Regions from separate parts of the Bradyrhizobium sp. Ses1 genome, predicted to be linked through region 1. Evidence: predicted binding sites of a transcription regulator. Region 1 holds the regulator's gene; each other region holds the start of a gene.

Region 1 (4,211 bases):
ACGCCGCTGCGCTTCGCCGGCGCGGCGGTGCTTCTCATTGCGGTGGTCTGGGCGGTGAGGGCGCCGCAACCCGACATCCTGATTTCCGGCGACGGCCGCAATGTCGCCGTTCGCGGCGGTGACGGGCGGTTGCACCTGATGCGCACCGCGAAGGACGCGTTTCTCGCCAAGGAGTGGCTTGCCGCGGATGCCGATGCTCGCACTGCAAGCGACCCGTCGCTCACGGAGGGCGTCTCATGCGATGAGGGCGGCTGCGTGACCCCGGCCGCGGGCGGCGCGTTCGTTGCGCTCACGCAGCGATCCGAGGCGCTCGCGGACGATTGCGAACGGGCGGTGCTGATCGTGACCGCACGGCCGGTGCCACAAGGCTGTGCGGCGGCGGTCATCGATGCCGAGCGCCTGCGGCGGCAGGGCGGGCTGGCGCTGCGGCGGAACCGGAACGGCTTCGTCATCGATGCGGTCAAGCCTGCCGGCCTCGACCGGCCGTGGTCGCCTGCGGTGTCAGGCGAAGGCGAACCCGAGACCACGATCCGGATCCAAGGGGCACCCGCGCCGCGCGCCATCGATGCGACCCCGTCCGAGTCCGACCTGCAGCCGGAAGACTGAGCGCTCCCGTCAATCTCCACCGGCGTTGGCCGGCAGCTCGAAGGCGCCGAGCCGAAATTCGTCCGGACCGCCCGAATGCGACGGCACTTGCACGAGCGTGAAACTCGCATCCGGAAATCGCTCCCAGATCGCGAGATCTTCCGCTGCGACGGTGAGCCAGCCGAACCTGAACATGTATCGGCCGGGCTGGGCCACCCGTCCGGCTTTTTGCCATGTGATCTTGGTGACCACCGATCATGCCCCTTGCGAATAGTTCAACAAAAAATCGCATGCGCCCCCGGATGGCCTCCGGGGCCGCTCGAAATACTTTGCTTTTCACCCGCGGCAACGTCCCGCCGGCCGAGACCGGCGGCGCACGCTGCCCGAAGCTCTCAGCCGATGAACAGCGGGTTCGGCGCGGGGCGCTGGTCGACCGCCTTCGGTGCCGGCTCTGCAACATGATGCGTCACTGGCAATTGCAGCACGGTCGCTCGCTGCCCTTCGCAGAGCTGGGTCACCAGCACATGGCTGCCATCGGGGAATTCGATCGCGTCGTGATGACGATCCCGAATATGCGCATCGATCTGGTTGAACTTGCCGACACGGAAGCCGGTCGTCTTGGTCCAGATCCAGCGATTGTCGTAGCGGACGTTATCGGCGAACGCGAGTTCGGTCCCGGGAAGCATGCAGACTGCGACCGTCGGATCGCTTTCCGAAGCGAAGCCGCGGGTCGAAGTGCCGCGGAAGGTGGTGGTGATAAGCGTCTCTCCAACTTGGGCGGGACGCGTCGCCACGGCATGCAGGCTATAGTCACACATCGGATTGCTCCTCATTCGAGATAGCCGACCCGTGCCTGGGAAGAGGCGCAGGCCTCTATCAGAGTGGACGATAACTTATAAGCCTCTGCTCCGTTCTTGGCATTTGTACGGCCCGCGCCCTCTAGCCGTTCACAAACACGATAGGAGGCGCTGCCGCACATCTCCTTGCACCGAGAGTGCCCCGGCGAACTTACCGGGGCTCTTATTCTAATCACTCTAAATCGTTCTTGTCAGTGTCCTTGAGGGCAGATCACCCACCAAAGTACCAGACGAGCTGCTGCGTCCTCGTCGGCTCAGTACTTGCGATAAAGCCCGATCAGCTTGCCCTGGATCCGCACCCGGTTCGGCGGCAGGATGCGGACTTCGTAGGCCGCATTGGCAGGCTCAAGCGCGATTGACGCGCCGCGGCGACGGAAGCGCTTCAGCGTCGCTTCCTCCTCATCGATCAGCGCCACCACGATGTCGCCGGTGTTGGCGGTGTCGTTACGCTGGATCAGCGCCATGTCGCCGTCGAGGATGCCGGCCTCGACCATGGAATCGCCGCGCACCTCGAGCGCATAATGCTCGCCGGAGCCGAGCATGTCGGGCGGCACGCTGATGGTGTGGCTGCGGGTCTGCAGCGCCTCGATCGGCGTACCCGCCGCGATCCGGCCCATCACGGGAACGGCGACGGGACGGTTGCCATCGTCTTCGGCCACGGCCGCGCTGGTCGTGCGCTTGCCGAGCGTGCCCTCGATGACGCTCGGCGTGAAGCCGCGGCGGCCGTTGCCGGCAGCGGAGAGCTCAGGCAGTTTGATCACCTCGATCGCGCGGGCGCGGTTCGGCAGGCGGCGGATGAAGCCCCGTTCCTCCAGCGCCGTGATCAGGCGGTGGATGCCGGACTTCGAGCGCAGGTCGAGCGCGTCCTTCATCTCGTCGAAGGAAGGAGGCACGCCGGCCTCTTTCAGCCGTTCGTTGATGAAACGCAGAAGTTCATACTGTTTGCGCGTAAGCATCGCGAGCATTCCCCCGGTTGGTAGCGTCGTTCGATCCGAGACTTGAGAAGAGCTGATCTCGGGAGTCACGCACTCCCATTCGTAGACAGCGAGTTTCGAAACAAATCATGAACGGACACTATATGTTCGATATGTGTTCCGCAACCACTTAATTTCTGGTGAACGCGACCAGAGATGCTCCGGCAGATGCTGGTCGCAGCGTCATTCGGGCAATCGGAGGATGTCGCAAGGCGCGCCTTTTGCTGCGGCTGGCGCGAATGGCGGACGGATCACAAGTGCCTGCGCCGCAGTGAGATTCCCAAGCAGCGAACTGTCTTGCTTGGTGACCGGCGTTGCGATCAGCGTGCCGTCGTCGCGCTCTTCGAGTAGCGCACGAAGATAATCTTCGCGCTGATCGTTGGCGGCGAGATCGCGGCCGAGCAGGGCGCTTTCCGTCACGTGATGAATCGCCGAGCGGCCGAGCAGGGCCCGAATCAACGGCACCAGGAACAGATAGGCGCAGACATAGGACGACACCGGATTGCCGGGCAGGCCGATCACTCGCATCGCGCCGAGCCGGCCATGCATCATCGGCTTGCCCGGCCGCATCGCGATCTTCCAGAACGCCATGGTCACGCCCTCGGCCTCAAGCGACGGCTTCACGAGGTCATGGTCGCCGACCGAGGCGCCGCCGGTGGTGATGAGGATGTCGGCGCCCGCGGCATGCGCGCGGCGGATGCCGTCAGTGGTGGCGGCAACCGTGTCGGCGGCGACCCCCAGATCGATCGCTTCAGCGCCTTCCGCACGCGCCATCGCCCGCAGCGCATAGCCGTTGGAATAGACGATCTGGCCTGGACCCGGAGAGGTGCCCGGCATCACGAGTTCGTCGCCGGTCGCGAGCACGGCGACCTTGGGTCGGCGCCGCACGGGGAGTTCCGGATAGTTCATCGACGCCGCCAGCGACAGCGCGCGGTCGGTCAGCCGGCTTCCGCGCCTGAGCAGCACGTCACCCTCGCGGAAATCGACGCCGGCGGGCCGGATATGCCGCCCGGCGACAGCGGCCTCGGTGATGGTGATGTGATCGCCATCGACCTGGGCGTCCTCCTGGATCACGACCGCATCGGCGCCGGCGGGAATGACGCCTCCGGTGAAGATCCGTGCCGCTTCCCGCGGACCAAGTTCCCGACCGAACGGCCGGCCCGCGGCGACTTCGCCGATCACCTTCAGCCGCGCGCTCAAGTCGGCGGCGTCGGCGGATCGCACCGCATAGCCATCCATCGCCGACATCGCGAGTGGCGGCTGAGTACGTTTTGCCGCGACGTCACGGGCAAGCGTGCGGTGATAGGCGGCATCGAGCGCGACCATCTCTTCCGGCAATGGTTCCGCGCCGGCGAGGACCGCGGCAAGCGCATCGGCGACCGGCATCAGTGCCACGGGCAACTCCTAAATTCCGAGCGCGACAAGCGCGTTCGTCACATCATCCGGCGATGTGACGTGAATGGCCGTGAGACCTATCGCCCGTGCGCCGCGAATGTTCTCGGCGGAATCGTCGAAGAACACGATGCGCGAAGCCGGCACGCCGATCGCCTTTATCACGTAATCATAGGCGTCCGCGTCAGGTTTCCGTAGCCCGATCGTCGAGGAGAAGAAGATCTGACGGAAGTGGCCGAGCACGTCCGAATAGGCTGTCGAGAAATGCTCGATATGAGGCGGATTGGTGTTCGAGAACGCATAAAGCGGCAGGCGCGTCTTGGCGCGCGCCAGGTGCTCGGCGATTCCCGGCATCTCGCCGGCGAAGATCGCGTTCCAGCCTTCCAGGAACTGGGCGTCGGAG
Region 2 (4,211 bases), on a different contig from region 1:
TCACCTCGGGCTTCGTGACCGCGCGCCCAGTCTCGACGGCAAGCGTGCGCACCGCGCCGTCGGTGCGGAAGAAGCCTGCTTCCAGCTTCCGCGCGCCCTTGCCCTGCTTGTCCATCGCCTGGACCAGCATCTTGGCGAGGTTCTGCAGCGTCAGCGCGATCATGGGCTCGGTTGTGACCGGCTCGGGAAACCGCTTTTCGACGATGTAGTCAGGCAATGGCTTGCGCGGGCTGATCGGCGCATCGCCCTGCCCCAGCGCGTGCGCGAGCCGCGTGGTGAAGGCAGCGCCGAAACGCGCCGCGATCTCATGGCGCGCGCGGGCAGCAACATCGCCGATGGTCTTCAAGCCGGCGCGGCGCAGGCCCTTGGTGATCGTCTCATCGGCGCCCAATGCCGAGATCGGCAAAGGGCTGACAGCTTCGACCTCCGCACCATCCTCGATGATCCTGCCTGACGAATGCCGCGTCAGCGTACGGGCGCAAACCGAGGTGGCTGCGATCGCGCCGCTGACGGCAAAGCCGCGCCGACTGAGCGCGCCGCAGATGATCTGCAGCATCGCGTGTTCGCCGCCGAACAGATGGGCGCAGCCGGTGATATCGAGGAAGAGACCGTAGGGCGGATCGAGCGCCACCAGAGGTGTGAAGCGGTCGCACCAGTCGGCGATGTCATTGAGCGTTTTGGCATCCGCGACCTCGTCGGCATCATAGACCGTCAGTTCCGGGCAGATCGCGCGGGCATTGGCGAGTGGCAGGCCAGTCGACAGCCCGCTTCGCGCGGCGATGTCGTCGAGAGAGTGGATCACCAGCGCGTTGTGCTCCTTGATGACGACAACGCTGGGGATCTCTTTCTTCACCTCTCCCATAGGGAGAGGTCGGATCGCATCGTTAGATGCGATCCGGGTGAGGGGTGCGGTCTCTCGCGGGACCTGAGCCCCCTCACCCGACTTGCACATGGCCATGTGCAAGTCGACCTCTCCCCGTTGGGGAGAGGTGGGAACTCGCGGCGATACCGGTTCGATCAAGGAGACCGCGTGACTCGCGGAGGCACCCCCACCCCAGCCCTCCCCCGCTTGCGGGAGAGGAGGTGCGGCGTCCGTGTGGCGATCAACTGGCGAGGCGCTGCTTCGCGCCAGTTGCCGCTTGATCCGATCGATGGGCAGGCGCGGCAGCCACAGGCTGAGGATACGCCGACGGTTCACTGAAAAGGCACTCATCACATTTCCATTCCATGATCCATCGCCCGACCGGGCCATGACGGTTGCGAACGAGCTGCGCATCGAACAGAGGCGCGCCCCACGCGCTCCAACTGGCGCCCGGCGGCGAATGCGCCGCGCGCACGATCCATCTGGTTTCCGCGGTGGACGGAAGCGGCGTTGCGGCGAGGCGCAGCAGCAGCGCGGGGACGCCTGATGATTGCGCTGATAGCGTCAGCTTGCGGCTCGCGACCAAATCGAGCTGCTTGGACTCGCCCCAGACTTCCATGATGACGGCGCCTAACGCGTCGCAGGCGAGCGCATCGGCCGTGGTGCGCAAGGCATTGTCGATGTCGGCGGCGCGCACGGTGACGAGGAGACGCGGATCGAGGCCAAGCTCGGACAGACCGTTCATCGACAGCGCGCCGGATTCGGTTTCGGAAAAATCCTGCCGCACCCAGACCAGCGGCTTTCGCGCGGCAAGACGGCCGGCAAGACCTGCGATGAAACCGGTGGCGGAAGCGCCCTGGTGCCCCTCGGCAAACACCTCGTGCACCGCGGCTTTCGCGAGGCCGCCCTTGAGCATCGCATCAGCGCCGGCATGACCGAGCGCGATCCGCGGCAGCGGATGCGCTTCATTGGATGTCTCAATGCGCTCGATGCGCCCACGCAGGGACGCAAGCGTGCTCAGGCGTGCGCTCGTCATGCGCCGCTCCTTAAGGAAGATATCGGGGCCGCTGCCGGCTTCCGGGAGAAACTAGAAGCTGGCCCAATTGTTCATGGTATGTTCTAATATAAAGCCAACTGCGCGGGAGGAGTCAATCAGATTGGTAACGGGATAAATTCATGAATGAAATCAACTCGATTCATGAGAGCCGTCATGGCCGGGCTTGTCCCGGCCATCCACGTTCTTTCCTTGGTGAGGAAGGCGTGGATGCCCGGGTCAAGCCCGGGCATGACGAGAGCGGAGCAGATGCCATGCACCACATCATCCTGGGCAACGAGACTGATTTCGACGGCTGGCGCACGACGGCGCGGGCGCTGGTATTGAATGACGTGACGCCTGATAACGTGACCTGGACAGTGCGCGGCCGCGGGCCCGATCTGCCGGAAACAGCGGCGGCAGAAGCGCCGCTCGAGCCGCCGCATGGCACGTTCAGCGTGCCGGCCAAATTCGTCGAGCTGGCGAAAACCGCAATCCTGCATCGCGATGCCAAGCGCTTTGCCCTGCTCTATCGCCTGTTGTGGCGCCTGCGCCGCGACCATGACCTGCTCGACGTCGCCGACGACCCTGATGTCGCGCGCATCCATGCGATGGCGAAGGCCGTGCATCACGAGGCACAGCGGATGCGGACGTCGATCCGCTTCCGCGAGATCGGGCGCGAGCACAAATCGCATTTCGTCGCCTGGTTCGAGCCGCAGCATCATATCGTGGAACTGGCGGCGCCATTCTTCGCGAGCCGCTTCGCCGACATGCCCTGGTCGATCCTCACACCTGATGTCTGCGCGCATTGGGATGGACATGCGGTGTCGATCACCCCTGGTATCGGCGAGGCCGGGATGCCTGCAGGCAATCGGCTGGAGGAAATCTGGCAGCGTCATTACGCTACGATCTTCAACCCGGCAGCGAAGCAATCGAGGAACCTGCCGGAGGCTTCGACGATTAAGCCCACAAGCGAAATCGCCACGCCACCGGAACCCGCCATGATCCGCCACGCCGACCGACTGAGTGCGCTGCGGAAGGAAGCCGCCGATTGCCGCGCCTGCCATCTCTATGAGCATGCGACCCAGACCGTGTTCGGCGAAGGCCCGCAAAGCGCGCAGGTGATGCTGGTCGGCGAGCAGCCGGGCGACAAGGAAGATATCGCCGGAAAACCGTTCGTCGGTCCCGCCGGCCTGATGCTCGACCGCGCGCTTGACGAAGCCGGTATCGACCGCAAAAAGGTCTACGTCACCAATGCGGTGAAACATTTCAAATTTGTGCCGCGCGGCAAGATCCGCCTGCACCAGAAGCCGAATACGCCGGAGATCAAGGCCTGCCGCCAATGGTATGAGCGGGAACTCGCATCGATCAAACCGGACCTAGTAGTGGCGATGGGCGCGACCGCTGCGCAATGCGTGTTCAACAAGCTCACGCCGATCAACAAGAACCGCGGCCGCCTGATCGATCTTGACGACGACGTCAAGGCGCTGGTGACGGTGCATCCCTCCTATCTGCTGCGGCTGCCCGATGAGGATGCGAAAGCGCGGGAATATCAACGCTTTGTCGAGGATCTGAAGATCGCCGCGGAACTGTTGAGGAAACGCGCGCGGGCTGCGGCATAAGCATGGCCCCATGCATAGCACTGCAAATATCAAGCCGTTGATAACACTGATATCTATTTACAACCTTACATTGATGGACAATACTCCCCTATTACAGGGGGAGTTTGGGGCGTCTTGTTCACGCCAATGACGTTCCCATGCGGTCGACGCGCTGCCACGGCGCCACAGCCCCGGCGTCAGGCAGCGCGCGACCGCTCCTCTCCATCACACATCCATCACACACTTTCGCTACGAGCATGGCTCGTCATGTGAATGGTCAACATTCGTGTCGCGAGCGCGCGTGACAGACGATCATCGATGCAACACCCAAGCACCGTTGCGACACGCGTTTCATTCAAGCACACTACGGCTGTCATCTAACCTTCAAGTCAATGGTCAAGACTAAGGGCCTCCTTCCGTATTTCGACGGGGCCTCAGAATGACCGATTTTGCACTCAATACTTCAGTACGCGACGAAAGACCGATTCAGCCGGCTTCAAGGCCAAATCTCGATAAAGGCTTCAATCCGCTGACGATGATCCTCTTCTTCGGCATCCTCGCGGCGGGGTTGCTGTTCGTCGCCTACAGCATCTATTCCGACGTCGATGCCACCGGCACCCGCGTCACCACGTTCTTGCCCTACATCCTGCTGTTCGTTGCGCTCTTGATTGCGCTCGGCTTTGAATTCGTCAACGGCTTCCACGACACCGCCAAC
Region 3 (4,211 bases), on a different contig from region 1:
GGCACCGCATAGCCCTTGTGCTGTTCGAAGCCATAGCCGGGACAATCCAGCGCCAGCGCGCACATCAGCCGATCCCGCGTCACCTTGGCGATGATGGAAGCGGCTGCGATCGACATCACGATGCCGTCACCGCCGATCACGGCCTCACAGTCGCAAGTCACGGCGACCTTGTCGCGGCCGTCGACGAAGACATGCTTGGGTGCCTCCGGCAGCGCCTGCACGGCGCGCGCCAACGCCCAGAGCGAGGCGCGCAGGATATTGTCGCGATCGATTCGCGCCGGCGAAGCGAAAGCCACCGCAAACGCCGACGTCGCGCAGATCTGCTCAAACAGCTCTTCGCGCCGTTCCGCCGTCAGCCGCTTCGAATCGTCGATGCCTTTCGGAATCCGCTTCGGGTCGAGCACCACGGCCGCGGCGACCACGGGACCTGCCAAGGGACCGCGTCCGGCCTCGTCGCAGCCGGCAATCGGCCACACCCCGCGCTTGATCAGCGCGCGCTCGCGCCGAAAGCTCGGCGGCGTCACAGCGATCACGCCCTTTGCCGGTTTGACCGGCTTTTTCTTCTCAGACTTGTCCCGACTCATGGGCGCGACTGTGCTGAAGCAGCCGCCGCCGCGCAACCGGGAACCCGGCGCTCGTCCCCATTATTCAGCTTTTTGAGGCAGACATTCCGATCTTTCCTCCGTCATTGCGAGCGCAGCGAAGCAATCCACCTCTCCGCTTGCGGAGATATGGATTGCTTCGTCGCGGAGCCTGTCATCGGGCCCGCCAGAGGCGGGACCCGTTGGCTCCTCGCAATGACGGAGAGGGACGCAATGACGGTCCTAAAACAACCTCAACTGCTCGCCGCTCTGCTTGGGCTTGACGAAATGGTCGGTCGTCAGCTTCGAGCGGCGCTTGTTCAGGCCGAGCTTCTCGCAGGCGATCTCGAACCTGCGGCCGATCATCCAGGCCATCGGCCCGGTGCCCTTCATCCGCGTCCCCCACTGCGAGTCGTAGTCGCGCCCGCCGCGCATATCGCGGATCAGGGTGAAGACGTGACGGTAGCGGTCCGGGTAGTTCGCGAGCAGCCATTCCCGGAACAGGTCGCGCACTTCCAGCGGCAGCCGCAGCAGCACGTAACTTGCTTCCTTGGCGCCGGCATGCGCCGCCGCATCGAGGATGCGCTCGATCTCCGAATCGTTCAGCGCGGGGATCACGGGCGCCACCATTACGGTGGTGGGGATGCCGGCATCCGAAAGTCGCTTGATCGCCTCCAGCCGCTTCGGCGGCGTCGAGGCGCGCGGCTCCATGGTGCGCGCCAATTTGGCATCGAGCGTCGTCACCGACAGCGCGACCTTGACCAGATTGCGCTTCGCCATCCGCTGCAGGATGTCGATGTCGCGCACGACCAGCGCCGACTTGGTGACGATGCCGACCGGATGGCCGGCGCGCTCCAGGGTTTCGAGGATGCCGCGCATGATCTTGTGTTCGCGCTCGATCGGCTGGTACGGATCGGTGTTAGTACCGATCGCGATCATGCGCGGCTCATAGCCCGGCGCGGCGAGTTCCTTCTCGAGCAGCGCCGGCGCATCAGGTTTTGCCAAAAGCTTCGATTCGAAATCCAGTCCTGGCGACAGGCCGAGATAGGCATGGGTCGGCCGCGCGAAGCAGTAGACGCAGCCATGCTCGCAACCTCGGTACGGATTGATCGAGCGGTCGAAGCCGATATCGGGCGAGTCGTTGCGCGCGATCACCTTGCGCGAGGTGTCGAGCGAGACAGTGGTCTTGAACGGCGGCAGGTCTTCCAGGCTCTGCCAGCCGTCGTCGAACGTAACGCGCGCCTCGGCCTCGTAACGGCCGCTGGCATTGGATTGCGCGCCGCGGCCGCGCCGCCGTTCGCGCTCGATCGCGACCGCGAGTTCGGGAAACGCGGAGGGCGCACCCGCCGGTGTGGAGGGCGCCGTCACCGGCGGGTGCTTGAGGGCATGAGAGGATGCTCGGCTCATGCTCCGAAGCTAGCACGTCGCAAGAACAAATCAAGAACGCATTCGCGAAATTCCACAGCGGCGCTGCCGCAAAAAACTGCACCCCTACGGCTGTTTTGATTGTGACAAGGTGATAACAATTTTCGAGCTTTCCACCCATTTTGAGCCAACGAAGCCGCTGTTGATGCTGAGCGTGATTATTCCGACTGAAGGCGACGAGCGGACCGCGGTCGCGACTCTTGCGGCGCTGGTTCCGGGCGCCGCGGCCGGGGTCGTGAAAGAGGTACTGCTGGTCGATCGCGCCAAGGACGGCGCCAAGACCGACGTGATCGAGCGCGTCGCCGATGTCGCCGGCTGCCGCTTCATGGCCTTCGACGGCAGTCGCGCCGCAGCGCTGGCGGCCGGCGCCCGTCAGGCGCGCTCGCCCTGGCTGATGTTCCTGCATGCCGGCGCCGTACTCGACAGCGGCTGGATCGAGGAGACCGCCCAGTTCATCCAGGGCGTCGCGATGAGCGGCCGGCCGCGCGCCGGCATCTTCCGCTACGCCCGCTCGCCCTATGCCGACGCACGCCTGCGGGACAGCTTCAAGTTCGTCGCCCGCATGCTGACCGGCCCGACTGCCGAACAGGGCCTCCTGATCGCGCGCGATCACTATGAGCAGCTCGGCGGCTACCGCCCGGATGCCCCCCGCTCCGAGGCGCGGCTATTGCGGCAGCTCGGCCGCTCCTCCCGCACCATGCTGCGCAGCCGGATCATCGTGGCGTAGTTCCTTACGCTTCCCTCGTCATTCCGGGATGCGCCAAAGGCGCAGGCCCGGAATCCATCGGGCCGCAAGCCAAGTGGGTAAATGGATTCTCTGATGTGCAATTGCACATCATAGCTCGCGCTTCGCGCGCCCCGGAATGACAGCGCCTGATACTTGCCAAAGTCAAATAATTGTTTGACAATGGCAACTATCGAGGTGCCCCTATGTCAGAGCCGGATTCCGAAACCCAAATCGCCGCGGTGCGGGCGTTCAATCGCTTCTACACCCGCAAGCTCGGCGTCCTCGACCAGCATTTATTGAAAAGCCCGTTCTCGCTCAGCGAGGCGCGGGTGCTTTATGAGCTAGCCCATCGCGAGGAGATATCGGCAAAGGAGATCGGGACCGAGCTCGGGCTCGATCCCGGCTATCTCAGCCGCATCCTGCAGAAATTCGACGAGGACGGGCTTTTGACCCGACGCCCGCTCGCCTCCGACCGCCGGCAATACCAGCTCGGCCTCACCGCAAAGGGGCGGCAGACCTTTGCCAGGATCAACCGCACCTCGCATGACGAGGTCGCGGCGATGCTGGCACGGCTTCAGCCGGACGATCGCGTCCGCCTGACCGGAGCAATGGGCACGATCGAGCGGCTGCTCGGCGAGACCGCAGCCCCGCGCGCGGTGCTGCGCGATCCGCGGCCGGGCGATATGGGCTGGGTGGCGCAGAGCCATGGCGCGCTCTACGCCAGCGAATACGGCTTCGATTCATCTTTCGAGGCGCTGGTCGCCGAGATCGTCGCAAAATTCCTGACCTCGTTCGACGCCTCGCGCGAACGCTGCTGGATCGCCGATCTCGAAGGTGCGCCGGTCGGCTCGGTGTTCCTGGTCAGGCATTCCGACGACGTCGCCAAGCTCAGGCTGCTCTTGATCGACCCTGCCGGGCGCGGCCAGGGGCTCGGCAAGCGGCTGGTTGGCGAATGCATCAGCTTCGCCAGGGCCTGCGGCTACCGCAAGATCACGCTCTGGACCCAGAGCATCCTGATCGCCGCGCGAAAAATCTATCAGGACGCGGGCTTCGTGCTGGTGAAAAGCGAGCCGCACCGCAGCTTTGGGCAGGACCTCGTCGGCGAGACCTGGGAGCGGACGCTGTGAAGTTGACGCGCCGCGATCCCGCGCGGCGCATCACGCCGGAGCTGCTTGCCTTCTATATCAAGCGAGCGCACGCGCTTCGTGCCGAGGCTTATCGCGATATGACGCGCGCGTCGTGGGATTGGCTGATGAAGGTCATTCACAAGCGTTGATGTTGCCACCAGCGTCATTCCGGGGCGCGCGTCAGCGCGAACCCGGAATCCATTTTGCCGCCTGCGCAACCGGCCCAATGGATTCTCTGATGTGCAATTGCACATCATAGCTCGCGACTTCGTCGCGCCCCGGAATGACGGCTGTGGTGAACCTAAACAGTTGCGCCTTGCGCCTTCGGCCGGCGCAAATGCTCATCCAGCC

What was found. Region 1 encodes LexA, which represses DNA repair genes until DNA is damaged. Its sites were predicted from a motif close to TGTTCNNNNTGTGTTCNG; they were not measured.
Region 2: the regulator LexA is predicted to act here: its motif matches at 1,967-1,984, upstream of AC5ZG5_RS03070 (ImuA family protein).
Region 3: the regulator LexA is predicted to act here: its motif matches at 2,010-2,027, upstream of AC5ZG5_RS42700 (PA0069 family radical SAM protein).

What each region holds. Positions count from the first base shown of each region.
Region 1 covers NZ_JCAMOQ010000005.1:163,234-167,444, forward strand. Annotated here, with positions in the region: gene AC5ZG5_RS09070 (ComEC/Rec2 family competence protein) at 1-606, shown strand, start outside; gene AC5ZG5_RS09075 (hypothetical protein) at 616-837, opposite strand; gene AC5ZG5_RS09080 (hypothetical protein) at 978-1,403, opposite strand; gene lexA (transcriptional repressor LexA) at 1,697-2,398, opposite strand; gene AC5ZG5_RS09090 (molybdopterin molybdotransferase MoeA) at 2,600-3,811, opposite strand; gene AC5ZG5_RS09095 (HAD-IA family hydrolase) at 3,821-4,211, opposite strand, start outside.
Region 2 covers NZ_JCAMOQ010000002.1:8,279-12,489, forward strand. Annotated here, with positions in the region: gene AC5ZG5_RS03065 (Y-family DNA polymerase) at 1-862, opposite strand, end outside; gene AC5ZG5_RS03070 (ImuA family protein) at 1,104-1,898, opposite strand; gene AC5ZG5_RS03075 (UdgX family uracil-DNA binding protein) at 2,171-3,517, shown strand; gene AC5ZG5_RS03080 (inorganic phosphate transporter) at 3,936-4,211, shown strand, end outside.
Region 3 covers NZ_JCAMOQ010000077.1:11,123-15,333, forward strand. Annotated here, with positions in the region: gene rnhB (ribonuclease HII) at 1-584, opposite strand, end outside; gene AC5ZG5_RS42700 (PA0069 family radical SAM protein) at 825-1,988, opposite strand; gene AC5ZG5_RS42705 (glycosyltransferase) at 2,152-2,733, shown strand; gene AC5ZG5_RS42710 (bifunctional helix-turn-helix transcriptional regulator/GNAT family N-acetyltransferase) at 2,937-3,860, shown strand; gene AC5ZG5_RS42715 (RSP_7527 family protein) at 3,863-4,009, shown strand; gene moaB (molybdenum cofactor biosynthesis protein B) at 4,162-4,211, opposite strand, start outside.